DNA from 2 places in the Sedimentibacter sp. zth1 genome. Region 1 is predicted to be linked to the other one. Evidence: riboswitches for the same ligand, from Rfam matches in the RefSeq annotation. Region 1 holds a riboswitch; the other holds the start of a gene.

The links. A riboswitch is a leader RNA that binds a small molecule or an ion and turns the genes downstream of it on or off. The one in region 1 is predicted to bind thiamine pyrophosphate.
Region 2: another riboswitch for thiamine pyrophosphate. It lies ahead of thiC (phosphomethylpyrimidine synthase ThiC); the one in region 1 lies ahead of thiT (energy-coupled thiamine transporter ThiT).

The regions. Positions count from the first base shown of each region.
Region 1 covers NZ_CP071445.1:438,634-454,398, reverse strand. The annotation lists gene JYG23_RS02220 (nitroreductase family protein) at 1-383, opposite strand, end outside; gene JYG23_RS02215 (MgtC/SapB family protein) at 733-1,425, shown strand; gene JYG23_RS02210 (helix-turn-helix domain-containing protein) at 1,559-2,581, shown strand; gene JYG23_RS02205 (HD domain-containing protein) at 2,636-3,238, opposite strand; TPP riboswitch at 3,352-3,439, shown strand; gene thiT (energy-coupled thiamine transporter ThiT) at 3,465-4,100, shown strand; gene JYG23_RS02195 (small acid-soluble spore protein Tlp) at 4,269-4,490, opposite strand; gene JYG23_RS02190 (YitT family protein) at 4,660-5,538, opposite strand; gene JYG23_RS02185 (hypothetical protein) at 5,892-6,284, shown strand; gene JYG23_RS02180 (YcaO-like family protein) at 6,465-8,276, opposite strand; gene JYG23_RS02175 (YlbF family regulator) at 8,292-8,630, opposite strand; gene JYG23_RS02170 (FAD-dependent oxidoreductase) at 8,941-11,463, opposite strand; gene JYG23_RS02165 (helix-turn-helix transcriptional regulator) at 11,481-11,777, opposite strand; gene JYG23_RS02160 (hypothetical protein) at 11,996-13,717, shown strand; gene pepT (peptidase T) at 13,877-15,106, opposite strand; gene JYG23_RS02150 (sodium:solute symporter) at 15,150-15,765, opposite strand, start outside.
Region 2 covers NZ_CP071445.1:1,777,293-1,793,057, reverse strand. The annotation lists gene JYG23_RS08905 (RHS repeat protein) at 1-3,335, shown strand, start outside; gene JYG23_RS08900 (hypothetical protein) at 3,352-3,900, shown strand; partial or broken gene JYG23_RS15155 (hypothetical protein) at 4,092-4,145, shown strand; gene JYG23_RS08895 (RHS repeat-associated core domain-containing protein) at 4,173-6,752, shown strand; gene JYG23_RS08890 (hypothetical protein) at 6,772-7,431, shown strand; TPP riboswitch at 7,498-7,595, shown strand; gene thiC (phosphomethylpyrimidine synthase ThiC) at 7,727-9,034, shown strand; gene thiW (energy coupling factor transporter S component ThiW) at 9,162-9,668, shown strand; gene JYG23_RS08875 (helix-turn-helix domain-containing protein) at 9,794-10,708, opposite strand; gene JYG23_RS08870 (GntR family transcriptional regulator) at 10,976-11,350, shown strand; gene JYG23_RS08865 (ABC transporter ATP-binding protein) at 11,353-12,201, shown strand; gene JYG23_RS08860 (ABC-2 transporter permease) at 12,203-12,844, shown strand; gene JYG23_RS08855 (serine dehydratase subunit alpha family protein) at 12,965-14,263, opposite strand; gene JYG23_RS08850 (DNA-3-methyladenine glycosylase) at 14,559-15,431, shown strand; gene groES (co-chaperone GroES) at 15,710-15,765, shown strand, end outside.

The DNA.
Region 1 (15,765 bases):
ACTCCCATTGACTGTGCCGCAACAACAGTATTTTGTGCAGCTATTAGAGCATCAGAAAATGCAAGTAATAAATCTCCAGCATCAGGTTTTCTAACCTGACATTCAACTTCGCAAAAACTTTTATACCATCTTGAATAGTCAGCACAAAATATCAAAACCATTTTTGCATTTTTAATAAAAGGTTGATTATCACATGTTACTGACAATTTATCCTTAATATTTTGATCCGTAATATTAATAATACTATACAATGACATATTGCCTGCTGTTGGTGCCTGAATTGCTGATTGTAAGATTAATTTTTTAGTTTCATCATCTATATTTTTATCATCATACAGCCTAACTGATTTTCTATCAAATAATTGTTTAATTATCTCATTCATTTAAATACCCCTTTAAATATAATAATATAATAATTTTTTTAAAATTCCTTACACTTAATAGTTTAATATTAGCATTTTTAGTAACTTTTGAAAAGGTTTTCTTTTACTTTTTAATAAAAATTTTTCTTTTATACCATATATACCATGGAAAATTAATTCGTTCATATCTTGTCTTGATTGACATAGTTGATTGACGTAAACGGTTTATACTGACCAGCTTTACTTTTATTTATGCAAATGTTACAATAATGATGATATTATAGTTATTTGACGTAAACGGTCTATAAATTTATATTTTAGTAACATTTTACTAAAATTTTATTATACTACTATATTGGAGGGATTTTATATGATTAGTGATTATTATCCTTTTTTATGCAAAATTAATATTGCAAGCATCATTTTTAAAATGATATTAGCAACTATTTGTGGTGGAGTAATTGGGTTGCAAAGGGGTAAGAAAGGCAGACCTGCTGGATTTAGAACGCATATACTTGTCTGTATCGGTTCAGTTCTTGCTATGATGACAAATCAATATATAAGCGAAACAATTGGAGGCACTGATACTGCCAGACTTGGAGCTCAGGTTATTAGTGGTGTCGGTTTTTTAGGAGCAGGAACAATAATCGTAACATCAAAAAATCAAGTAAAAGGACTTACCACAGCAGCTGGTTTATGGGCATCAGCATGTATGGGACTCGCTATAGGAATCGGATTTTATGAAGCAGCAATTATTTCGTGTATTATGATTTTTATAGTTTCTACACTTTTTTACAGAATAGACTATTTTATTACTTCTCGTTCGAAAATAGGAACAGTTTATATAGAATTTGAAGATATTCGAAATTTGAGCATGTTAATATCAGAATTAAAAAAAATTAATTTTACAATTATCAAAATTGAAATTTCTAATGACGATTTAAAATGCAAAAAAACTTCTGGTGCAATTTTAACTATCAAAAATCAAAACAAAAAAGAAAGCTGTGACATAATTGAGTTAGCAATTAATATCACTGGAATTAAATTTGTTGAGATTTTGTAAAATTTTATTAAACAATCCACAATAAATTTAACCAACAGTATATAAGATTAAACTATTAAGTCATTGTTATATATCTATTTGTATATTAGAATTAAGCTACAATCGATTGAACAATTTAAAGGAGATTTTTATTATGGAAATAGGTATTAAAATTAAAGTACTTAGATTAAAGCAAGGTATAACACAAGAAAAGCTTGCAGAAAAATTAAATATATCATCACAGGCAATATCAAAATGGGAAAATAATTTGACTACACCAGATATATCACTTTTACCACAGCTTTCAGTTATATTTGGAGTAACAATTGATGAATTATTTTCATTAACTGATGAAAATCACTTAAATAGAATAGAAAATGCAATAGATAATGAACGTATGTTATCAAGGGATGTTTTTGATTCCTATAAAGAATATCTATTGTCAAAATTAAATGATGACGATAACAAAGCAAGAGTATTAACTCTGTCATCAGCATTATACAATCAACAAGCAAATGGTTATTTTGAAATCTCAAAAAATTATGCTTTTGATGCATTAAAACTAAACCCAACAAGTAAAGAAAATCATAACCTTTTAAGTAAGGCTACCAATGGAGTTATAGTTGATTGGAATATTGCAAATCATCATGAAATGATAAAATATTATTTTAATTTTATTAGTGAACATCCTGACTATAACAGAGGATATCTATGGCTTTTAGATCTGCTTATAGCCGATGGAAGATGCAAAGAAGCAAGAGAAATACTTGAAAAAATGAAGAAGGTTGATGGTAGCTATAGATACCTATGTTACAAGTCATTAATTGAAAAGAAAAATGGAAATATCGATTTAGCTATCAAATACATAAATGAAATGACTAATAATTATCCAGATGACTGGTTGTCATGGTTTTCAAAAGCCAACTTCTATGCAACTTTATGCAAATATGATAACGCTATTGAAAATTATATAAAAGCATGTAATATGCAACCAAGCCCTAAATATACTGATTCATATGAAGGAATTGCAAATATATATGAAATTGAAGAAAAATATGATGAAGCAATAAAATATTACAACATGGCAATAGAATTACTTAAAACTGATTGGAAAATAACTGAAGGTGAACCAGTAGATTACTTCAAAAGATGTATTCATAGAATAGAAAGTCTATAAATATATTTAGTAGTATAAAAAATACACACAATAAAGCCATCTCTAGTATTCAAACTAAGAGATGGCTTTTATAAACATTTCTATATTTTTCTTTTCTTTTTCAAAATTGCTATTTGTTCTACCCATTCTATCACAAAAACCTAACAATGCTATTTCTTCTACATCAGTTTCCTTTTTCATATTTTCAACATCTGCAAAAGGAAGCTTATTGACTACATACAAAATATGCATATGATATTTGACAAGCTTTGAAACATCATAAATGAAATTTTTATCATCTGTGAATTCTGATAAAAATTTTTCTGAAAGTTCTTCGCCAACTTTATCATGATCATATGATATAATTCTACCTTTTTTAATTTTGGTAGTTGGTGGTTTTCCAATATCATGTAACAAAGCTGCCCACATAAATACTCTTTCATTTTTACTTTTATACTTAATCTTTGCTGCAGCATCAACAACCATCATAACATGATTCCATACATTACCTTCAGGATGGTGAATTTTAGACTGTTCAGTATTTCTCATTTCATGCAATAAATTAAATGGATACTGCTTAAAAACTTCACCTTCAAAGATTTCATTCAAGTAAATGGATGGCTTTTCATCTTCTAATATATGTTTATTAATATTTTTATACAATTCATGTGTATTCATTTCTGTCTATTCTCACCTCCAGATTATGTTTACCCAAAATCTTAAATATATTAAACAAAATGCTTGAAATTATTTTCATATTATGCTACAATGTCTTTTGTTAAGTAAATACAATATTTTGCTAGGGGAGCCAACGGCTGAGATTTACCCTTATAACTTGAACTGGTTAATACCAGCGTAAGGAAGCGTGTTAGTTCTCTTTATGCATTGGATAAGGAGTTTTTTTATGTCAGAATTATTACAAAATTTTGTTGAGTCCACAATTGGACAAATCGTTATTGTTGTTGTTATGTTTGCATTATTAGCTATCATTGCGATATCTAGTAAACAAAAGAAATTTGATGTTAAAATTATGACTAAAACTGCAATATTAATAACAATAGCTTATGTGTTAAATCAAATAACACTATTCAGAATGCCTCAGGGTGGCTCAATTACACCATTTAGTATGCTTGTAATTGTTTTAATTGGTTACTTATTTGGAGCAAGACAAGGAATTCTTGCAGGTATAACTTTTGGATTATTAGATTTATTAATTAACCCATATGTTGTACATCCTGTACAGTTATTCTTAGAATACCCTCTTGCATTCGGCGCTTTGGGTATTGGTGCATTATTAAGAAATCAAAATCACGGATTAATTAAATCTTATATTTTAGGTATATTCGGAAGATACGTTATGGCATTTTTATCTGGAGCCATATTTTTCGGAGAATATGCTCCAGAAGGCTTTAATGCTGTAACATGGTCTTTATATTATAACATTGGTTACATAGGTGTTGAAGGAATAATAACAATAATAATATTATTAATTCCAGGACTTGTTAAATTCTTTGACAGATTTAAAGTTAGCAATGTTTAGCATATACAAATAAATATATCTAAATAATAATTAAAATTATATTTAAACGCAATCATTAAAAAGGAACGGTTATCTTGTTATAATCGTTCCTTTTTATATGTTCAAGCATAAAACAAATGTATATACACTTACAATTTTAATCTAATGCCATAAGTATAAAAATTATAATTAATTATTCTTATTATGTTTTGTTTCTTCCCTGATTTCATCCTTCATACCTGAAAGTGATTCTAATCTTCTCTCATTTTTTGCTTTAAGGTTACTAATAGATATTGGACTATCTGCTACTTCAATTTGCTTTTTAGCTTCATTATAGTTTTCAATTGTATTATCAATACTGTTTTGTATTTTTTTAATATTATTTCTTTTATCTTTACTTATGTGTGCCATATGACCTCCATCATTTTATTCCAATTTATTGCTATTAAAAATAGCCTATATAAATATTATTAAAATTAAATTGAAAAATAATCATAGAAATAAATGGCTACATCTGAATTAAATACATAAAAAAGAATTCCTCAATATTTATTCCGTAAAATTAAATAATTAATATGTACTAAATTTCTTCAATAAAATGGCTTTTATAACCATCGCCAAACACTTCGCTTGCACTTGATACAATAAAAAATGCACTTTCATCCTCTTGTTTAACAATATCCCTAATTTTGGAATAATTGTACTTTCTACACACACACATGATTACCTTTTTATCATTAGATGTATAAGCGCCCTCAGCATTTAGAAATGTAACTCCGATATCAATTTCTTCTAATATTCTGTTAGCAACTAAATCATATTTATCACTGACAATATATAATAGCTTTGTACTATCTCCACCATATAGAACCGAATCTAACACAAAATTACTTACTACAATGGTTATGGCAGCATACAGAGCAATTTCAACATTTTTTAATATTATAGCTGACGCTGTAATTATTATTGAATCTGTAATAATAAATATTGTTCCCGTTTTTATATGCCTATATTTCTGTCTCAAAGCCCTTACAATTATATCCGTTCCCCCTGTAGTTGCACCCTGACGAAAAATCATTGCCATACCTATCGCCATCAAAGAACCACCTGCAACTCCCGATAATAACAAATCCTTTGTAACTACACCATATTTGACAACTATATTTACAGAAACCATGTTAATAAAGAATGATGAAATAAAAGTAACATAAATAGTCGAGAAAATAAATTTTGTTCCAAAACGCCACCATCCAAATAAAAGAATAGGAATATTAATTAATAACACTAAAGTACCAGTTTTAAGGCTGGTCAACTTGCTTATAATAATTGCAATTCCGGTTGTTCCACCTGGTGCAAGACTGTTCGGATCTAAAAACAACGCAATTCCTATTGCATATATTAAACTTCCTACTGTCAATAATATTATACGAACTAATTTAATTTTAAATATCTTTTTCACTATTTAATGTCCTCCCAAATTGTTTAAAACTTTTATATTATTCTGACTCTGTCAGTAATTTATTTATAATCTAAAATAATACCAATAGTACTTATCCATACCAAATAAAATATTATGCTTACAATACCATAACACAGGAAATAGGATACCACATCTAAAGAATAATTACAAGAATTCAATATGTAAATAAAATTCTATACTTACTGATTATTGCATTCAACCTTCATTAATTTAATAATTCTCTCTAAATCACCAAACATGAACAGACGTATTACAATTTACGTAACAAAGTAATAACAACTTCATATAATATTAAAGGCTTAAAATAATTTAAAAGAAATGAGGTAAATTAAATGGATAAATATGAAATGCCAGTATCTTCACCATCTAACAATGATAATGAAATGATGAGTATGCAAGGTATGCATGGTATGAAAAGTATGAAAGGCATGCATAGTATGCAATGTATGAAAGGCATGCAGTGTATGAACAGTAACCGTTGTATGAATAGTATGCAATGTATGAACGGTAATCGTTGTATGAATAGTATGCAATGTATGAATGGTAATCGTTGCATGCATAGTATGCAATGTATGAACGGTAATCGTTGCATGAATAGTATGCATTGCATGAACAGCATGAAATGTATGGAAAGTATGGACAGTATGGAAAGCATGGACAGCATGGACAGCATGGACAGCATGGAAGGTATGGAAGGTATGAAAAATATGAAAGGTACGAAATAAATAAATAACATTCAAGGTATAGCAGCAATAAGTAATATAGAATATGCGGCTTTAATTGATTGTGTAAAAAATTTTGTGTAAATAAGAATTCAAGCAGACGAAAACAAAGCATTAATCACATAAAACATACTTCTAAAGGTCTGCTATAACTTTCGCTTATAACAGACCTTATTCTTATTATTAAAACAAATTTACTAACTCTTTATTATCAATCTTGGCAAATGAATATTTCTCTTTTAACAATTTATATACTTTTTCAGTTTCTATATATTCACAATTAGATTTGAATTTACAATTGGAACAATTAATAGTGGAATGATTCTTAAAAATACTTTCAGGCTTCCCTATTTCATTAATTATACCATTTATCATATCTTGTTGATAAAATACTGATAATTTTCTTATAATCTGAGTGTCATTAAGTTCATCAGCTTTTGCAGCCAAATAATCCCTCATACACTTGTAATATGTAATCATTTGTATGCTACATGAATTTAATTTCAGTGAAATTAAAAGCTTTTCAATTTTATTAAAAGCTTTATTATAATTGCCTATTTTGCAATAAATAGCGGTAGTGAACAAGTCAAAATTAGAAAAATACCATGAAGAATATTTGCAGTTAGGTGTGTTTAAATATTGCATTATTGACGTTTCAAATCCTAAATTCGCTTGTTCTATCAAATCAGCAAGTTCAATCATTTCATTATTGGTTAACATATGCAAATTTCTTATCATTTTCTTCGTTTTTATAAATTGTACATAGTCTTCAATCTGACGAATATCGTCTATCTCTTCAATTTCACTAAGATCCGAAACAATTACATGGAAGCTAGGAAATCCTAAAAATGATACATCCCTCACGTAAACATCATGGCCTGATTTATTAAGTAGATTCACTAGATATGTTAACATATCTTTGTTGTTCATTTGAATTGTATTAACCGGTTCTTTAAATTCAAAACTTTCTTTTTCGCTAAAGAACTCTACAGGATATTCACCACAACCATTAACTAAAATATTTATTAAGTTACTATGACTGTCGGAAATAAAACTTCTATATGAAAATTCACATGTGCCTTTCATTTGATTTATGTCTTGACCTTGCAAAAGTTCTGTAAGAGTACGCTCCACTGCAAGTTCAAATATTGGATGGGCGCCGAACTTTACAAAGTATGACTGAGTATCTTTGTTTATAAAAATAACTCCTATTACCGGAAATTCTTGACCCAATGAACAATCTTTTAGAATAATTTCAAAATTTCCGCTTGATTCAATTTGAGATATAAGATTATCTACTCTTTTATGTTTTTTGATAAATTCTCTGGGTATAGTAGGAGGTGTAAGCTTATTGGTAATGATTTTCATATTGACATTTCTTTCAAGTATTTCGGAAATTCCCTGAACTAATGCTTCTTCAGGAGTGTTTCCCGCACACATTCCATTAGACATATACATTTTGGATAGCATTTTAATAGGAATATATGAGGATATTCTACTATTAATATTATAAAAAGGCACTGCAATAAAGTCACAAGGGATTTTTTCATGAGACATCTGCTTCCATTTATTAAGAAAAGTTTTTTTATCAATATCAGGATTTAGTTTCGCTAGTTTTTTATTTATCCATTCTTCCTGGCTATTTAAAATATCATTGTCACTTAACTGCTTTTCATCAGGTGCATAAAAAAAGTTTTTATATTCAATTGCTTCCTGGCTTACATTGGTACCAAGGTTGAACGGAGCCTGATTTTGAAGCCTTTCCATAAGTTCTCCATAAGCACTAGCTAACGCATATTCATACGTAGTTCCTTTTCCATTCGTTGAAAGAGTTGTATTAACTACAGTAACTGTTACAGAAAAAAAATCATTAGCTGAATGTTTCCACATACTTTCAACTGTTAAAATTCCTAAGTCATTTAAAATGTTTCTAATTTTATTGATTGTATTAAGTGGATATTCATCCTTATATTTACGCTTTTTAATAAAGTTCAATAATATTCCCCACCTTTATTTAAGAATTAACTCTTTTTGAACCAATTCATTCATATACTGGTTTGTTCTATACATCATTTTGTTAAATTCATCTGAAGCTTTTAAGAATTTTTCAACTTCAATGTTTTTATTAAGTGAATCGAATTTTTTAAACAGTTGTTCTGCTTCGGATTTAATTATATTTTGAGGCTTATTGGATGAATAGATACTTGATAGTTTTTGGTTAAAATCAATTACTTCATTTTTTAACATATTATTCTTTTCAATTGCTCTTTTTGCCTGAATTAAATCACTAAACTCTTTAGTTGATTTAATTGCATTAGAAAAAGTTTGAACACTTTTTTTTAGTTCCATTGCTATTTCCCCTTTTATTTTAATCACTAGTATCCTATGTTATTTTAATATACTTTAGAACATATTATTGATTAGTCTATTAATACTTGCGATGAGAACTAAAGCAATATCTTCTGTAATGCCTACCGCTGAACTCGCTAGCTAGCAAGAAAAATAACTAAAATAAGGTTGTCTATCAAGACAACCTTATTTTGTGTAGCAAATCAACAATTTAGTCTGGCAAAGCCAAAATTAAAATTAATTTTATTGCAAATCAATATTTTGTTTTATTCTATTTTAATTTATAATAAACTTTAATTGTAACTATAGATTATATAAATAAATTTACATTTGATTCCTCAGCATCTCCAAGATACGTTCCAACACCAGCATATTCAATACCATCTATCAATTCTTCTTTCGTAATTCCCATAACATCCATAGACATGGTACAAGCAATCATTTTTACACCGTTATCCATTGCCTTTTTAATTAAATCCTCTAAAGAATCAATATTTTTATCTTTCATTACCTTACGCATCATGGCAGTTCCCATACCACCCATATTCATTTTTGAAATCTTTAATTTGCTAACACCTTGAGGCATCATTTTACCAAACATCCTATCAACAATAGGTTTTTTAATGTTTTGTTTTTCAGTTTTTCTAAGAACATTAAGACCCCAAAATGTAAAGAACATTGTAACAGGTCTGCCCATTGCTGCAGCACCATTTGCTATAACAAAAGATGCCAATACCTTATCCATGTCACCACTGAACACAACAATTGTTTTACCATCATTAGCTGATTGATTAGAATTAGCTCCATTTTGCATAGGAGAATTTGAATTTTTATCGTCCAATCCTTTTTGAATAAACACTATGTTATTCTTGCCTATTTTTTCTGCTTTAAGCAATCTGTTTCCTGTCCTTCTACACCATGCTCCAACATCTTTTGAAAAACCAGAATCTGTAGCTGACACTTCTATAATATCACCATCATTGATTTTACTTATTGTCTCATATACCTTCATGATAGGTCCTGGACATTGCAAACCATTGCAATCTACTTTTATAGATGCTTTTATGTTATTTAACATATTTTCATTCAACTCCTTTGTAGAATTGTCTATTTGATTACTATTTGATACATTAATTGAGTTCGAATTATCCTCTATGCTATTAAAATAATTGTAATAAACTGCTTTATAAAAATTTGTTCCAGCTGGATATACTTTCACATTTTTAAATCCATTTTCCATTAATATTCTTTGCCCATTGTAGGACCTCACCCCAACTGCACAAAATACAATTATGTTATCATCTTTATTAAGTTCAGCCATTCTATTTCTAAGTTCACCTAGAGGTATATTAACAGAATTTGGTATTGAAAACACTAAACGTTCAACGTCCTCACGCACATCAAGTACAGTGTAGTCACCTTTTTTAGTCGGATCTAAATCATTCCATTTTGATAAAGAAATTTTATTTTCTATTATATTTTCTGCTACAAAACCCAGCATATTCACAGGATCCTTTGCTGAAGAATAAGGTGGTGCATAAGCAAGCTCTAATTCTTTCAAATCATAAATGCTTCCACCTAATCTAATAGTTGTTGCAATAGTATCAATTCTTTTATCTACTCCATCCTCACCGACAATTTGTGCTCCAAATATTTTTTTCCCATCAAGAGAAAATATAAGCTTTAAGATTAACTCGCACGAACCAGGATAATATCCTGCATGAGATTTTTGAGCTATGATAGCTGTTAAATAATCCTTACCCTCAACCAAGCCCCATCTTTTTAAAGTTTTCTCGTTAACCCCAGTAGAAGCAACAGTTAAATCAAATACCTTTGCTACAGATGTTCCTTGGGTTCCCTTGTATTCTTCATTTGCACCACAAATATTATTAGCACAAATTCTACCTTGCTTATTAGCAGGTCCTGCAAGAGGAACCATAGTTTTATCTTTTCCTATAAATTCTTCTACCTCTATAACATCTCCTAACGCATATATATTAGAATCGGATGTTTTTAAGTATTTATCTACAACAATACCACCACGTTTATTTAATGTTAAGCCAGCTTTTTTAGCAAGTTCACTATTTGGACGTACACCAATAGAAAGAATAACTAAATCTGCTGATATAGTTTTACCACTATTTAGTATAATAGAAATAGAATCATTTGAACTATTAAATTTAGATACTCCATCACCTAAATTTAGTTTAATATTATTCATGACCATATTTTTTTGAACAAGCTGTGCCATTTCATAATCAACAGGAGCCATAACTTGGTCTAACATTTCAACAACAGTTACATCATATCCTGCATGATGTAAATTTTCAGCCATTTCTAATCCTATAAATCCACCACCAATTACTGCTGCTGTTTTAGAATGTCCTTTATTTATAAATTTTTTGATTTCATCGGTATCAGGAATTGTCCAAAGCGTAAATATTCCAGGGGTATTTATACCTTCTATAGGTGGCTTTATAGGGGATGAGCCTGTTGAAATAACTAATGTATCATAATTTTCCTTATAAGTTTCACCTGTTTTTGTTTTCTTAACCTCAACATATTTATTTTCCTTGTCTATTGAAATAACTTCACTATCTATTCTAACATCTACATTATATTTTTTTGTCATAGCTTCTGGAGTCTGCAACAACAAAGAACTTCTTTCCTTTATTACATCGCCAATGTGATAAGGAAGACCACAGTTTGCATAGGAAATATATGAACCTCTTTCAAACATTATTATTTCTACTGTTTCATCAAGCCTTCTTAATCTAGCTGCAGTGCTAGCACCACCTGCTACACCACCAATAATTAAAACCTTTTTGTTCATTTTATTTCCTCCAATTGTCATTCTAAAATTTGTTCTACTATATGTTTTACTTCTTCGTTTTTAATTTTATAAATTATTTCTGTACCCTTTCTTTCTGACGAAATGATACCAGCAGATTTCAGCTTTGCTAAATGCTGAGAAACTAATGGTTGAGGAACATCAAGACAGAACTGCATGTCACTTACATTGCTTTTTTGCTCCATTATAAGCATAGTCAATATGCAAAGTCTAACAGGATGACCTATTGTTTTAAAAATCTCTGCTTTTTCTGTTAGTATTCCCTTAATTTTTTCTTTATTACTAAAATCAATCATAAATTTTCACCTCTTATATTACTATATTATAATATTAGCATATTTGCATATATTGTCAAGAATTTTTGAATTGTTTTTTATTTGAATTTTAGCATATTTTATAATTAGTAGTTAAAATAATTATCTATTGGTTAAATTTATGATATTATGGTAAAATATAGTATGATTTATTGTATAAAATATGTTTTATGTAAAATTATTTAGATATGGGGGATATGATGAAAAAGCTTATATTAGTGGCATTGGAGATTTTATTGATTATATTTGCAGTTATAGGTTGTAGTTTTGATAAGGCAAATGATGTTCAAACAAATATTGATAATAGCGAGGACGAAGAAGTCAAAACAATAGCAGATGAAATAAATAATGATGATAAGAAAGAAATTGACACAGATACTAAAAATGAAGAAGGTACTTTAAATTTCAGAGATGAACTTAGAAATCTTGAACTATCAAGATATATTTATGATGAGGGTTCTGAACTTACTGAAAAAGAATGGATAAAAAAATGGCTTGAATATACTTATAAAGACTATGGTGTTTTGGATATAAAAAGTCAAATTTTAAAACGTCATCCCAAATTTATTGATGAAAACTTAACAGTAAATATAAATAAGGTATTTATACAGTTTAATTGTAAAAAACAAATCAATAACAAATTGAAAAACGATAATAATTTATATACTGATGAAATTTATTTAGTTCAAGCCAGTGTTGATAATAAAATAGAATATTATATAGATGTTATCAATAATACTAATCTTAGCTATGCTGAGTTATTTAGCTATGCCTTAGATGTTGTTTCAAAAGATGATAGATTTAGTGATAATCAAAATATTACTAAATATTTTGAAGAAAATCCTAATGCCAATAGTATAGCAAACACAATAGACCAAAACACAATTTTGCCAGGATACAGTTTATACGATGTATTAGTAAATGATAAAGATTTGATTTTGCTTATGGGTAAAGTTGTTGAAATTGAAGATAATGGCTCATTGATGCATAATTTAAAGGTTTGTTATTTTGATTATAATAATAATAAAGTTACAAAGACAATTGATGTTGGCAATCAAATTTACAATAAGTCACATGATACTAGTAAAATTGGATTTATTGCAAATATTGGATATGAAAAAGCTAATGATATTTCAATAGATTATTTGATTGATATCGATGGTAATATTGTTCAATATAATAAAAAAGATAAAAATAAATTATATAGTGAAGATAACAATTACTATGCCTTTAGTGATAATAACGGAAATCTTATCATAAAAAATACTCAAAAGGATGAAGTAATTGTTACTTTAGAAAGTGTTTCAGATGAAAACCTAAATTTATCTGAATATAATTCATATTATCCTTATGGATGGTTAGATAATGAAAACTGTATCTATTGTATGTCAGGATATGAATGGAGTAATGGTTTTGGCATAGTAAATATAAAAACTGGAGAAAATATCAAATTTGATAAATCTCGAGGACAATGTATTTATAAAATTGTTAATAATAGAATATATTCTAATAAGTTACCGTATGGTGCAGATGTTTTTCCTTATAGTTTGGGATATTATGATTTAAATATAAAGCCATATGAGTATGTTGAATTATATGATGCAGAAAAATATCTAGAAGCATATGAATATGATGCAGAAAAACATCGGGAAACATATGAAAGCGAAGGAATGTATTTAGAATTTTCGAGACGTTTTTCAAGTGATTTCTCTAAATTGTTTATTTGGGCATATAATCACTATAAGCATGAGTATTTTGCTAAAATATTTTCACTTGATAGTAAAAGTGTTGAGAAAGATATGAGGTTTGGTGCAAACAACTTTTTACCTGGTGATTATATTGATAATTCATTTATTATTGATGATAAAATTTTAATTATAAAAGATGAATTTAACATTTATGTTGTTGATTTAGATAGATAATATATTGTCTCAATAAAAACAATAAGCGAATTAATATAAACTATTAACTCGCCTATTGTTAAAACATTATAATATCATCTCTATTGGTATACCTGACTGTTCAATCACACCACTATGCAAAAGATGAATTATATCAGACCTTGCCAGTGCAACTCTTTTTTATTTTGCAAAGCTTTTCACAATTTCAATCAATATAGATGATATTTTTTCCATAGATTGAACAGGAACATATTCATATCTACCGTGAAAATTATGTCCACCTGTACAGATATTAGGACATGGTATGCCCATAAATGACATTATAGAACCATCTGTTCCACCTCTCATAGGAATAAAGAAAGGTTTTACCTCTACTGATTTCATAGCATTTTGTATAGCTTCAACTATTTCGAAATGTGGAAGAATCATTTCACTCATATTACCATATGTATCATTAACTTTAAATTCCACGGTATTCTCTCCATAGACTTTGTTTAGATACTCTGATATTTCTTTAATTCTATTTTTTCTTACTTCAAATTTTGCTTTATCATGGTCTCTTAAATAAAATCTTAAATTAGTAAGTTCAACTTCTCCTAAAAAATCAATAATATGATAATATCCTTCATAATTTTCAGTATGACCAGGTGTTTCAAAATCAGGAAGCATATTTAAAAATTCCTTAGCAATTAAAATAGAATTTTTCATTTGATTTTTTGATAAACCAGGATGTATATTGACACCTTTTATCTTAACTTTTGCTTCTGCAGCATTAAAACATTCATAAGTTATTTCACCTATTGGACCTCCATCTAATGTATAAGCAAAAGTAGGACTAAATTTTGATTTATCTAATTGTTTAGTTCCAAAACAACCTATTTCTTCATCACAAGGGAAAAAGAACTGTATTTCACCATGTTTAACATTAGGGTTTTCATAGAAATACTGAGCCATATTCATTATTTCGGCTAAACCTGCTTTGTCATCAGCTCCTAAGAGTGTAGTACCATCTGTTACTACTAAATCATTTCCAATATAATTTTTCATATGTGGAAATTTACTTACTTCCATTACTATATTTTCTTGTTTATTTAAAACTATATCTTTACCATCATAATTTTTTACAACCTTAGCTTTAACATTCTTTCCGCTTAGCTCAGGAGTAGTATCAAGATGCGATGAAAAACCTATTGAAGGTGCTTTACAGTTATCGTAATTTGCAGGAATAGTACCATATACGCAAGCATTATCTGACATATATGCATCTTCTGCACCCATTTTTTTTAGTTCATCAACCAAAATTCGTCCTAAATCCTTTTGTTTTTCTGTACTTGGAACGGTTTTAGGATTATATGCTGATTGCGTATCAATCATAGTATAATCTAAAAATCTGTCTAATATATTTTTCATAAATATCCTTCTTTCATAAATAATATTATTAATTACGTTTAATTTATTCTTCTATAGCATCACTATTTATATATATTTTTTCTATTGGTACTGATTCAGAATTTTTAGTAAAGTAAGATACTACATAAATTACTATAAATGCAAGAGGAACTGTTATAATTGCACTCTTAATTCCAAATGGTGAACGTAAAATTATTTCCCATAATATTGTACCAAGTCCACCGGCTATAATACCACATAATCCTCCGACCTTTGTAACATTCTTACTAAATAGTGCACAGATAAGAGCAGGTGTTATTGATGCTCCGTACATTGAATATGCATACATCTGAACTGATAAAATATCTGGGAAAAACCTACCTAAAACATATGCCAATACTGCAACTCCAACAGCAGAACATCTTAAGAATTTAAGCTTTTGTTTGTCAGTTGCATCTTTTTTGATAAATCTGTTCCAAATATCGTATGTAATATTTGAAGATATTGATAAAACATAAGAGTCACCTGTTGTTACAACAAATGCCATACATGCTGCCATTAGTACACCACCTATAATTGGAGGTAAAAAATTAATTGCTAATTGGAAAATTACAGTATCAGGTTTATCAATTTGAGGCAACAAATAAATACCTGTTGTTACTACAACAATAATAATTGTA
Region 2 (15,765 bases), 1.3 Mb from region 1:
ATTTTCTAAATAGACAAACATCAAATACTACACGCAATGAAGCATCAAGTGAAAGAATAACCGTATCATATGGTTATGATGCAAATGGTAACAAAACATATGAAACAGATGGAAATGGTAATACAATAAATTACACATATAACGAGCTAAATCAGCTAAAATCAGCATCAATTAATGTTAGTGGGAAAAATAAGACAACAACATATACATATGATGCTAACGGTAACAAGATAAGTGAAACCGACTATCAAGGCAATACAACTCAATATGTGTACGATGGAATAAACAGACTAGTAGAGACTATAGATGCAACAGGAACAGTTATAGGACAAATGGAATATAACAATGCAAATGCACAGATACGAGTATATGATGCATTACATAATGTAACAGAATATGGCTATGATAAAAACCTTCGTCAGACATATATAGAAGATGGAGAAGGTCATATAACAAGACAAAGTTATGATAACAGAGGTAACGTTGCAACCAAGACAGATGGAAGATACAATATTACAACATACAGATATGATGCAGAAAATAGACTTAAAAGCGTAATAAATCCATTAGGTGAAACAACCACATATACATATGACAATAATGGCAATATGCTTACCCAGACAGACGGAAACGGAAACGTAACAACCTATGTATATAACGCAATGAATAAGCTTAGAAAGAAAATAGATCCTAATGGAATAAATAATGCGAGCAAAACAGAAAGCTATAAATATAGAGCAGATGGTTTGCTCAAAAGCAAGGTAGATAGAAACAGAAAAAAAACAACCTATACCTATGATATATTTGGTAGATTACTTTGTGAAAATGCAGATGGTGAGATAAAAAGCTATACCTATGACAATAACGGGAATCTACTCACAATGACAGACAATACGGGTACAACAACAAGAACATATGATGAGCAAAACAGAGTAACAACTAAGACAGTACCAGTTATAGGACAAACAATATATCAATATGATATACCTAGCAATATATCAGGATATATAGTAGAAAAAACAACTGACCCTAAGGGAAATATATCAGAAAAGACATATGACAAGGTAGGACGTTTATATAGTGTAAAAACTGGAGATAAAATAACAAAATATGACTACTATACAAATGGGAACAGAAAAAGTATAATATATCCAGAAGGAACAAAAGAAACATATACATATTACAAGGATAACAAAGTTCATATACTTAAGAATATAAAATCAGATGGAACAGTTCTACAAAGCTACACATATACCTATGATGCAGCAGAGAACCAAACATCAAAGACAACAAGTGATGGAACAACAATATATGAATACGACAGCCTAAACAGGCTTGAAAAAGTGACAGAGCCAAACGGCAAGATAACAAGCTATAGCTTTGATAAAGCAGGTAACAGAAAAACAGAGATAGTGATAGTAGGAGAAAACCTAACAGGCACAAGCTATATATACAATGAACAAAACAGGCTGATATCCTCAGAAACAAAGCTATCAGATAAAAAGACAGAAAAAACAATATATGAGTATGATAATAACGGTAACTTAAAAAGTAAAACAAAAAGCATCATGACAATTACAGATGCAAATACACCTACTGACATACAGAACATGCCAAGCTTTGAACTTGAGATTATCAGAAGTACAGACAAAGGTTCAGGATCACAAGATTTAACCCTATATAGCTACGACAATTTCAATCGTCTGATAATGTTAAAAGAAGGCAGTACAACAAGTACATACAATTACAATGCACAGGATTATAGAGTAGAAAAGACAGTTGGAAACAATACAACACTTTATCTTTACGAGGCTGATAAGGTTATACTTGAAACAGATAGTACAGGCAATCAACTAGCAAAGAATGTATATGGTACAACTCTATTATATCGATTAGTAGAGGAAAATGGCACATCACCAGAAGAAGAATACTACTATATGTACAATGCTCATGGAGATGTTACAGCACTTATATCACCAAACGGAGAAGTTAAAGGAACATATGATTATGACGCATTTGGTAATATTATAAGTCAAACAGGGGATGTAAATAATAACATAACCTATGCAGGATATCAGTATGACAAGGAAACTGACCTATATTATGTAAATGCAAGATACTATGATAGTAAGATAGCAAGGTTTATAACAGAGGATAGTTATAGGGGTAATGCAAATGATCCGTTGAGCTTGAATGTATATACATATTGCCATAATGAACCAATAATGTACACTGACCCTACTGGACATTGGGAAAAGGGGGACAGTGAATTATCAGATGTAGCGCAAATAAAAATAATTGAATTAACAGATGCATATTTTAAAGCTACAACAGAGGAGGAACGAGAACGAATTCAGGCTGCAGCTAATTCTATAAGAGAAGAGGATAAAAAAAATGCAAATAAGTCAACTCTTATAACTATGAATAAAAGATTTTACCAAGCTGTAGATATAGAATATAATATTTCTGATTATGAATACATTGAAAAAGATCAATGGGAAAGAATTAGAAAATTAAAAGTTTTAGAAAATTATAACAAAGAAGTTCCAGGTAAACATTCAAACAATACATTAGAAAAAATAGGTATGTTTATTGGTGCTAATGGATTTAAATCACTTGATCAATTAAGAAAAAATGGAGTAGGTTGGGCTAATTGGGACAATGAATTGTATGATAATATTAACAAAAGATTAAAGTATAGTAATAATGTAATACCTGTTTCATCAATACTTGATTATGAAATTATCAGTGAAGAAGTAAAGAGGCTTCAGGGGAAATATAGAACCACTCATACAACAACGGAAGCAATGCCTTGGAACAAACCAATATATGAAACACTTGAGCCATTATATAATGAATACAGCTACTATGTAGAAGATGAACATCGATTATTAAATATATTTTTTAATAGTTTGGAGCCTGGATTGATAGCAGGATTACAAGCTTCTTTGTTAATGGATATAGGTAGTAATGCTATTGGAAGCGGGGTATATAGCGACTTAGCCAAACAAGCTACTAACATACCAAATTCAACAGAAGTAGTTTTAGGAAAATATTGCCAAGATGGAATTTCTTATGTAAAAATAGCTAGGCAAAGGGGTGCAACATATTTTGAACTTAAAAACTGGGACAATATAGTTGACGTGGTTGGGAAAAATAATATGTGGAAAATTAATGAAAAATTCCTATTGCAACAATTAGAGCAAGGAAAAAGCTTTATTTTATCACATAGTCCGTATAATGCAACTGGTTATTATGTAAAAGAAGTTAAGTTTTTATTAGATAAAGGATTTAAGTTTATTAAAGATGGGCAAATTTGGAGAGCAATAAAATAAAAAGGAGAAATTTAAATTGTATAATAAGGATTTTGTAGTAGCTAAAGAAATTTTTATTAAATATGGTGGTAGCCATTTTCATATGATTCGTGAAGGAGAATATGAATTTTATAAAACTTTAAATGTTTCGAAATTATTGGAATACGAATGGCTTAAGGAAATGCAACTGAGTTTAGCAAGAAAAATAAACGAGGCATTAAATAATAAATTACTTGCTGAAAATATAGAAAGATACGGGGATATTTCTGTTAGTATGAAAGAAAATGAAGCTATACAATTTATGATAGATCAATTAATTCAGAAAAAGAAGTTTCTGGATACAAATACTATTTTAAGAATTATTAATGCTATTCTTGATACGTTAAAATCTCTAAGTTTAAATTTATATAAGAAAATAGATATACAAAACGAGATGATAAAAGTATTGAAAGAAATATCTAATAAGCCTATTATTGTTTCAGACGATTACAAAGAAGATGGAAAGTTGCCAGATTATTTATCTAAAGAAAAACTTGAAATGAGTATACAAAATATGATTAGCTATTTAGAAATGAAAATTCAATAAAAATTTATTTATTAAGTTAATTATGTTTCAGTTGGGACAGAGAAATTCTTAACTAAATAAAAAGAATGAGGGTGTTAAAAACTATTGCTTTAATAGCTTTTAATACCCTCATTTGTATAACAAGCTAAATTAGCTAATATCAGGATAATAAATGTTAATGAAAAAATAAAAAAACAACCTATACCTATGATATATTTGGTAGATTACTTAGTGAAAATGCAGATGGTGAGTTAAAAAGCTATACCTATGACAATAACGGGAATTTACTTACAATGACAGATTCTACAGGTACAACTACAAGAGTATATGATGAGCAAAATAGAGTAACAGCTAAGACAGTACCAGTGATAGGACAAACAATATATCAGTATGATATACCTAGCAATATATCAGGATATATAGTAGAAAAAACAACAGACCCTAAGGGGAATATATCAGAAAAAACATACGACGAAGTAGGACGTTTATATAGTGTAAAAACTGGAGATAAAATAACAAAATATACCTACTATACAAATGGGAACAGAAAAAGTATAATATATCCAGAAGGAACAAAAGAAACATATACATATTACAAGGATAATAAAGTTAAAAAACTTAGAAACCTAAAATCAGATGGAACAGTTCTACAAAGCTATACATATACCTATGATGCAGCAGAGAACCAAACATCAAAGACAACAAATGATGGAACAACAATATATGAATACGACAGCCTAAACAGGCTTGAAAAAGTAACAGAGCCAAATGGTAAGATAACAAGCTATAGCTTTGATAAAGCAGGTAATAGAAAAACAGAAATAGTGGCAGCAGGAGAAAACCTAACAGGCACAAGCTATATATACAATGAACAAAACAGGCTGATATCCGCAGAAACAAAGCTATCAGATAAAAAGACAGAAAAAACAATATATAAATATGACAATAACGGTAACTTAAAAAGTAAAATAAAAAGCACCATGAAAATTACAGATGCAAATACACCTACTGACATACAAAACATGCCAAGTTTTGGACTTGAAATTGTCAAAAACACAGACCAAGGAACAGGCTCAAACGATGTTACATTATACAGTTATGACAATTTCAATCGTCTTGTAATGTTAAAAGAAGGCAGTACAACAAGCACATACAATTACAATGCAGAGGATTATAGGGTAGAAAAGACAGTTGAAAACAATACAACACTTTATCTTTACGAGGCTGATAAGGTTATACTTGAAACAGATAGTACAGGCAATCAACTAGCAAAGAATGTATATGGTACAACTCTACTATATCGATTAGTAGAGGAAAATGGTACATCAGAAGAATACTACTATATGTACAATGCTCACGGAGATGTTACAGCACTTATATCACCAAACGGAGAAGTTAAAGGTACATATGACTATGATGCATTTGGTAATATAATAAGTCAAACAGGGGATGTAAATAACAACATAACCTATGCAGGATATCAGTATGACAAGGAAACAGACCTATATTATCTAAATGCAAGATACTATGATAGTAAGATAGCAAGGTTTATAACAGAGGATACATACACAGGAAATCCAAATGACCCACTTAGCTTGAATGTATACACATATTGCCATAATGAACCAATAATGTACACTGACCCTACTGGACATTGGGAAGAGGGCGACAGTGATAGGTCAGATGAAGCACAAGCACAGATAGTTGAAGCTACTAATGAATATATAGAGGCAAAAAAACGCGGAGATACTGAGGCTATGGAGGCTGCACATCAAAAGGCGGAAGATGCAAGGGGTGGCAATATATACAGAAACAAATCATTAACAAAAAAAGAGTTGAGAGAAAAAATAGCATCTGTAACTAGTAGCAAGTATGTAAGTAGTGCTGCTGTACAAGACTTAAATCAATCAAATATTGCGTTTATTACAAAGAAACCAACTAATGGAACAGAAATTTCTATGCAAGAGGAATTTCTGAAAAGTATAAATAATGTTAGACTAAACTCAAATATTTCAGATCCTAATCTCAATCGTACTTTGTTTAAAAATATTGGTTCACTTAATACATTAGCACAGTGTTACAGTGTTAACAAAAATATTGATACTAATTGGCTGTTATGTATGTATATTAGGCAATTTAATTCTGCTTATTGCATAAATAAGTGGGATCTAGCTGGAGGAAAAATAGATTATGATTTTATAAATTATGTTGAAACACAAAATCCTAAAGTTGCTGAATACTTCAAACATGCAAGTGATGGCAATAGTATGTTTATAACAGATGCTGACTATAATAAAATAGAAATAACACATTTAGCTGCTACATTAACTGGATTAATTTATAAATCAAATTTGAATGATGGTTACAACACAAAAACAAAATTAGCTTCTAAGTTTATGCCCGAATATCATATAGATGATTTGTCAGGCTGGGCAGGAGATTTACAAACACTTATGCTTGAAATAAAAGTTAAAACATCAAATTCAAATAATAGTATTGAAATAAGCAATGAATTTAACAAACTTATTGGTAATGATAATTCTAGTTTTTCTATGACTGATTTATATGCAGATGTTGATGCAGTTAATATATACCAAAAAATTAATCCATCAACATCAATAGCTCTGTTGATGAAAAAATTTTATAATCAAATACCGAATTCAAGATTTAGATTTACTAATTTTGTAACAAATCTAGTTGGTTCTGATAATAGAAATTCTTTTAGGGAAAAGGTAAATAAATATACAAATGATAGTTATTATGGAATTGGATGGCCTTTGTTAAAAGGTGAAAAGTTTACATATAATCAAAGCATTACTATAAGAAATAATTATATTAATTTTATCTTTAATATGTTGGAGAATGAAAAATAGATGGAAGGTGTGATATATATTGAGGCTAAATAAAAAAATCATAGGAAAAATCTTAATAATAATACTAATTGTTTTGTTTATTCTGGCTGTAATATTCTATTTTTGTCTAAAGTATTCAATTGAGCATATGTTTGATGAAGATATTAATACAAGAAAAGAAATTATACAAACTGACTTAGGTGATAGCTTTTTGATTGAGTATGCAATTCATAATTTTCCTAGAATTACGACATTTATTTCATTTAAGAATTCCAATAATGAAAAACAACTTGAAAGTAGAACAATTCGAGGTGAGTTTGAAAAACAAAGCATTCAAACTATATTAGATACAGAAAATATTAGATGTTATTTAATTTATAATACATTTTTGTTTAAGATTGGTAATAAATATGGGGCGATAGATATAGATGATATTGATTTAATTGATATAGATGATAATATTTATCCAGAAAGAAAATCTTCATTTAAACAAGTAGCAAAAGCGTTGGTTGCTACGAAGGATTGGAGATGGATAAAGGTGTGTGCCGAATTTCTAATAAAAGAGGGCGATGAAGATATGAAACAAGCAATTGAAAGGTACGCATTTGGCAAATTCACGCCTGAAGAACTTGAAATTAACAAGGGCAATGAAATAACGGAAGATGATATGATATATTTTTCAATAGAGTTACTTGAATAAAATAGATGCTGTAATCAATTGACAATGTTTGACTTATGAGATACAATGAACTTGTAAAAATAAAATAAAGATTTGCAGGGGAACTAATTTAGTTGAGAAGGATAAAACCTGACCCTTAGAACCTGTCAGTTAATACTGTCGTAGGGAGCCAAAACATATAGCTTTGTGATGTTAATCCTCCTGTAAAACAGTGAGGATTTTTTTATGCCATAACCCATTTCTCATAGAGAAATAGTTGATAGGTTAAAAGCAATGGTAGGTCAGAAAGTTTGTCTGCAAATAGGAAGGTGAAAAAATGAGAAATTATAAAACACAAATGGAAGCGGCTAAAAAAGGTATAATTACACCTGAAATGGAATTGGTTGCAAAGAAAGAAAATGTTGATGTTCAGTATATATTAAAAGAGGTAGCTTGTGGTGAAATATGTATACCTGCAAATATTAATCACAAATCATTGTCTGCTGAAGGAATCGGAAAAGGATTAAGAACAAAAATCAATGTTAATCTTGGAATTTCAGGAGATTTAATGGATTATGAACTAGAAATGAAAAAAGCTAAGCTAGCTGTAGAGCATGGCTGTGCTGCTATAATGGATTTGAGTAACTACGGAAAGACAAATAAATTTAGAAAAGAATTGATAGAATTTTCTCCAGCTGTGATAGGTACAGTTCCTATGTATGATGCTGTAGGATATCTTGAAAAGGATTTGCTTGATATTACTGCAAAGGATTTTTTAAGAGTTGTAGAAGCACATGCAAAGGAAGGTGTAGACTTTTTAACTATACATGCAGGTATTAATAAAAGAGCTATAGAAGCTTTTAAAAGACAAAAAAGATTGACAAATATAGTATCAAGAGGTGGATCATTGCTATTTGCATGGATGGAAATGACAGGAAATGAGAATCCTTTCTATGAGTTCTATGATGAAGTTCTTGATATATTGAGAGAATATGATGTGACAATAAGTATAGGTGATGCTCTAAGACCAGGCTGTATAAACGACAGTACAGATGCTGGACAAATAGCTGAACTTATAGAAATAGGGAATTTAACAAAACGTGCATGGGAAAAAGATGTTCAGGTTCTAGTAGAGGGACCGGGACATGTTGCAATGAATGAAATAGCTGCAAACATGCAATTAGAGAAAAAGCTTTGCTATAACGCACCATTTTATGTATTAGGACCTATAGTAACTGATATTGCACCGGGCTATGACCATATAACATCAGCTATTGGAGGAGCAATTGCAGCTGCAAACGGTGCAGACTTCTTATGCTATGTAACACCTGCTGAACATTTGAGATTACCTGACTTAAATGATGTTAAAGAAGGTATAATTGCTTCAAAAATAGCGGCACATGCGGCAGATATAGCAAAAGGAATACCAGGTGCAAAAGAAATAGACTATAAAATGAGTGATGCAAGAAGAAGAGTAGACTGGGATGATATGTTCGAATGTGCTCTTGATAAAGAAAAAGCAAAAGAATACTATGAAAGTGCAAAACCTTCTGAAAAACATACATGTACTATGTGTGGAAAAATGTGTGCTATGAGAACAACAAACAAAATCTTATCTGGTGAAAAAGTAGAGATTAAAAACTGAAAATAATAAAAACATTATACATAAATTTAATATTATAAAATGATTTCAAAATTATCATTAGCTTAATAACAGAATTCATAATGATAATTAGAGAAAAATTTAATATTTACTTAGAAAGGATTATGTAATGAAAAAAATTAGTACAAAGAAATTAGCCTTTGCAGGCGTGTTATGTGCTGTTGCTGTTGTATGCTCTCCTTTTTCTATTCCTTTTGGAGCATCTAAATGCTTTCCAGTACAGCATTTTGTAAATATTATAGGGGGAGTTTTTTTAGGCCCTGTATACAATGTAATTGTGGCATTTGTAACAAGTCTTATCAGAAATCTCCTTGGTACAGGCTCTTTGTTAGCTTTCCCTGGTAGTATGTGTGGTGCACTTTTGTGTGGATTGATGTATAAATATTTTAAAAATTTACCTTTGGTATATCTGGGTGAACTTATTGGAACATCTATTATTGGTGGGATATTAGCATATCCTGTAGCTACTTTAATAATGGGAAAAGAAGCATCATTATTTTTATATGTTATACCATTTTTTATAAGCACATTTGGCGGAACAATTATAGGTGCTTTGCTTGTTACAGCACTTAAGAAAACTAAAGCATTGGATAAAGTTTTTTTGGTTAGCAGATAGTTTATAACATTATTGTTAGTATTAAATATAAACCAACAAATATAGTTTTTAAATCGACAAAAGCACAGGAATGGCTAATTCCTGTGCTTTTTAGAGTGAAAATAATTTAACATATATTAAAAATTTTATAGAAAAGGCATGATACCCTTAATACCGCTAATTCCATGCTTTTTTACCAATATGCTTGCAATTTCATGAAGTTCATCCTCATCATCTATATATGGTGCTACTGTAGTTACAAAATGTATATTATCATCTTTAGCAGCTTTTAAAGCTAATTCAGCAACATCATCACTATCCATGTAGCATGCAATTTTTATGATTTTATCAAATTCATTTAAATTATACATCTTTTTTGCATAATCACTTACAGTATCTTCATCTAAAAAGCATGCAATAGCTTCTATATTTATCTTATCACTATATTTGTTTACAATAGTATCTAATCCATCCTCAGTCATGAAAGGTGCTAAACTCACTACAATTTTAGTATTTACATTGTCGGCGTCTAAAAGACCAATAGCTAATTCGTCAATATCATCTTCATCAAGAAATGGAGCTATGGATAGTACATCTTCTAATGTAGCTGTATCTATGCAATTTTTAATTAAAGTATATAGAAAATCCTCATCCAAGTTTGGTGCTATTGCAACTATGTCTTCAAATTTAAAATTTTCATTGCTACTTTCAATTACTTTATCAACTATTTTTTCAGTTTGATTAGGCTTTAATATAGGTGCAATATCATTGATTTCATCTAATGAAACTTCATTTTCTTTTATGTATTCTTCCTCTGTTCCGCCAATTACATTTTTAATAATGGTAGATGATTTTTCATCATTTAACAAATCATCTATACTTATACCTAAAATTCTAGATAAATCAGATAATTTTGAAATGTCTGGCATTGAGTTTCCTCTTTCCCAATTGCTTACCGCCTGATAGCTTACTCCTAGTAAATCAGCAAGCTCCATTTGTGTTATATTTTTTTCCTTTCTTAGTTCAAATATTTTTCTACCTACTGTTTTTGTTTGAAACATAAATTATCTCCTCGTGTTATTATTTACTCTATCGATAAAGCATTAACTTATAGTAAAAGACTACCACAATGTGTAAAAAAATTAAAGCAAGCAATGCTTTAGTTTCATAAAAATCCACTCAAGTGTTAGTTGAGTTGTGTAAATTCAAACATATTTACTTGATATAGAGTGTAAAAAATATTTAAAATTATATAAATAAACTATTGACAATGGTGTAATATTGTATATACTGTATATATACAATATATATTAAAGGTGAAAAAAATAATGAATATTCTAATTAGTAACTCGAGTGATAAACCAATATATGAACAAATAGTTTCTCAGATTAAAGCATGCATAATTTCTGGAGAACTCAAGGATAATGATGCCTTACCATCAATGAGGTTACTTGCAAAAGAATTGAGAATAAGCGTAATAACAACAAAACGCGCTTATGAAGAGCTTGAAAAAGAAGGCTTTATAGTTTCTGTGACGGGAAAAGGAAGCTTTGTTGCAGCTAAAAATATTAATTTAATAAAAGAAGAAGCTCTCAAATACATAGAGGAAGAAATGTCAAAAATTATTGAAAAATCAAACTTGTGTAATATTAGTTTTGAAGAGCTGATTGAAATGTTTAAAACAATTTATGAAGGAGATTGATTATGGGATATGCATTGGAATTAAAAAATGTGTCAAAAAAATATAAAAATTTTGAATTAAGTAATATTAATATACATCTTCCTAAAGGATGCATTATGGGATTTATAGGAGAAAATGGTGCTGGTAAGACGACAACTATCAAGTTAATACTTGATTTGATTAATAGAGATGCTGGAAGCATAAATGTTTTGGGTAAAGATAATAAAAAGGATTTAGATGCTGTCAAAGAAAATATTGGAGTAGTTTTAGATGAGTGTTTCTTTCCCGAAAATGTAACAGCAAAAAATGTAAATATTATAATGAAAAACATATATACAACATGGGATGAAAAGAAGTTTTATAAATACATAAAAGATTTTTCACTTCCATTAGATAAAAGTATAAAAGATTTTTCAAAGGGAATGAAAATGAAACTGTCCATAACAGTAGCACTTAGCCATGACAGTAAATTATTAATATTAGATGAGGCTACAAGTGGACTTGACCCAATTGTAAAGGATGAAATATTGGAAATATTCTTGCAATTTATACAAGATGAAAATCATTCAATATTTATATCTTCTCACATAATTAGTGATTTAGAAAAAGTGTGCGACTATATAACATTAATACATGAGGGTAAAATCATGTTTACTGAAGAAAAGGATGAATTAACAAATAAATACGGTTTGCTAAAATGTTCAAAGGAAGTATTTAAAAATATTGATAAATCTCTAGTTATAGGATATAGAAAAAATAGTTTTGGAGTTGAAGCTTTAGTATATAAAAACAATCTAAAATGTGATGGAGTTATTGATAAAGCAAGTATAGAAGATATTATGTTATTTTATGTAAAGGAGATGTCTAAATAATATGAAGGGTTTGATTATAAAGGATTTAATTAATTTAAAAAAACAATCTAAAATTTTAATACTTATATTAGTGATGAACTTCGTAATAAGTTTTTCAAACAAGGATTTAAGTATATTCATGGGTGTGATTTCTATATTGTTTGTCATGCTTCCTAGCACAGCACTTGCCTATGATGAAAGATCTAATTTTGATAGATATGGACTTACAATGCCAATTTCAAGAAATGATTTAGTTATATCTAAATATTATTTAGGGGGGATATTTTCAATTATTGCTTTAGTTGTTAATCTAATAATAAATATAGTAGGATATTGTTTTATGGATATAGCAATTAATAAAGATAGTATAATAGGAGTAGTTGCATTGTTTAGTTTGTCAGTTGTGTTTTTATCAATTGTACTACCATTTAATTTTAAATATGGTGTAGAAAAAGGGAGATATATTATGATTGTAATTGCTTTAATTCCTACATTTATGATAGTTATGCTTTCAAAATTATTTAAAGATACGCCATCGTATATTCAAAATTTACAATCTATAAATATAGACAGTCTTCTTTATATATTGCCGATAGTAGCATTGGTGTTATTGATTATATCAATGTTGATATCAATACGTATTTGCAATAAAAAAGAATTCTAAATAAAAAAGCTATTGACATTTATTAATATCAATAGCTTTCAGTTTGCCTAATTTACTAAGAATGGGGGAATCCTTAGAATAGGTGTTATATAAAAATATTTTAAATATTTTTAGCTAAAGTTAATTGTTTGCAGCAAGCATAATATCAATTATAGTTTTATCTACATTATCCATACCATTATTGCTTAATGATTTTAAGTTTTTAATACTTTGTTCAGCACTACCTGTTACTATACCATTGTTTTTACAAGCATAGAAACCTTGCATTGCAAATAATGAAGATTGTACTCCAGCAGCAGCAGCTGTACCTAATTTTAACGAACAGCCAGGTTTAGCACCGTCACATATAACTCCTGATAGATTAGCTAATATGTTTTTAATAGTTCCTTGAATTTGTGTAGAGTTTCCACCCATTAACCATGTGATAGCACTTGCTGAGCCTGTTGCAGCAGCAATTGAACAACCACAAAGAGGAGATAATCTTCCTATATAGTGTTTTACATATGATGTGATAACATGACTTATTGCTAATGATTTAGCCATTTTTTCATCGCTAGTTTTTGGGTTAGTCTTTTTATAAGCAGCTAAAGGTAATATAGCAGTTAATCCGTTGTTTCCACTTCCTGAAGAACTCATAACTGGAATAACTTTACCTGACATTCTTGCATCAGAAGCAGCTGATGTAAGCATCATTGCTTGGTTAGCTAAGTCATTGCACATAACACCTTTGTCCATGCTTTTTTTCATAGCATATCCAGTTCCAATACCTAGTTTTTCACTCATCCCCATTTCAGCAGCATTTAAATTCATTGCAATTCCATCAAGTAAGAATTTAATATCTTCAAATTCCAATTCATCAATAGCATTTATTATATCCATAATTGAAGAGTCAAAGAAACTATCTGGTACTCCTGTTGTAGCTGATGATGATTGTGTTTGCTTTTTCTCTAATATTACTTTGCCATTTAAAGTAATACTTGTGATGTTATCGTGTTTATCTTCAATAATAGCTTCAGCAATGTTATCTTCTGATTTAACGATAACTTTTATATATACTTTTTTACTCATATCAGCAATTTTTACAGACACTTTTTTGTCATCAACAAGTTCTTTTGCAATTGCTCTACAATTATCATCTATTTCGCCTAATATTTGCAATCCTTTTGAATAGTCTTGTTTAGCAACACCTAGAGCAGTAGCAACATCAAGCCCTATATCAGAAGTGTTTGGAATACCAACATTCATACCATTTTTATAAATGTTAGAGCTTAAATAAGTTTCTACTTCATCAAATTTTTTAGATTTTATACAAGATGAAGCAGCTGCAGCGCAAAGTGCAATTGCAACGGGTTCTGTACAACCTATTGCTGGTTTAATTTCATTATTTAATATGAATAATATACTATCTTTAATATCCATGTTAACCTCCAAAGTTTTATTAAATATATAATTGCAAAATATATGCCAATTATAAAACATTGTAAATTACATATATTTATTATATTAGTCTCAAAATGAAACAAAATTCAGTATCAAATTGAGATTGAATATAAAATTGAGACAACTTTATTAAATTTGACATTATATATTCTAAATATTAAAATATAGTATATATTTATTTTAGTCGTTGGTAATAATAGTTACTAACAAATTATATAAAGAATTAGTAAGTGCTTTAAAATATTAGAATACTACAATAAATCAGGTGATATAGATGAAAGTACAAGAAAAAAGTGACAGATTAATTATTAGCGAACAATCAGATTTCGAACCGAAGCACATATTTGAGTGTGGTCAAGCGTTTAGGTGGGAAAAAGAGCTAGACAATAGCTACACCATAGTAGCGAATAAACGTGTAATAAATGTTTCAAAATTAAATGATGAAATAATAATAAAAAATTCTAATAAAGAAGATTTTAATGAAATTTGGAAAGATTATTTTGATATTGATACAGATTATTCACAAATTAAAAGTAAATTAAATAATGATGATATAATGAAAAAAGCTATAGAATTTGGAACAGGTATAAGGATATTAAATCAACAAGAGTATGAAATGATTATATCTTTTATTATTTCAGCAAACAATAGAATACCTATGATAAAGAAGGTAATATCGAATTTAAGTAAAAAATTTGGTGATTTCATTCAAGAATATAATAGCAAGAAATATTACTCATTTCCGAGTATAGAAAGATTAGCAAATGCAGATGTTGAAAAGGTGGCAGAATGTAAAGCTGGATTCAGGTCAGAAAGAATTATTTTAGCTTCACAAAAAATAATTCAGGATAAAGATATTGTATACAATCTGAAAAGCAAAACATATGATGAAGGATTAGAATATTTAAAAACATATAAAGGTATAGGAGATAAGGTAGCAAATTGTATTTTGTTATTTTCAATGAAACAATTTGCTACCTTTCCTGTTGATGTATGGGTAAGAAGAGTTATGCAAACACTTTATGTGCCAAATACAGCAAAGGATTTAGAGATTAGAAAATTTGCTGAGAATAAATTTAAGGATTTATCAGGCTATGCACAACAATATCTATTTTTTTATGCAAGAGAGAATGATATAGGTAAGTAGTATTTAATATTTGGAAAATATATAAAATAGATATTTATATAATATATAAATTAAAGCAAATCAAAGAAATTAAATGAAAATTAATGTATTGCAGAGAAAATTATGTATATAATATTAAAATCGGAGATAAATTGCTTTAAACTGCTTATAATCGATATTGATTACATAAGCGCAAATGGTTATTATATATAGTGTTAGCACTCGTATACATTGAGTGCTAATAAAACAATAAAACTGTTTAAATTATATTATATTTTTATAAATTAGGAGGTAATTAAATGAACGTTAAACCATTAGGTGAAAGAGTTGTTATTAAAATGATTGAGGCTGAAGA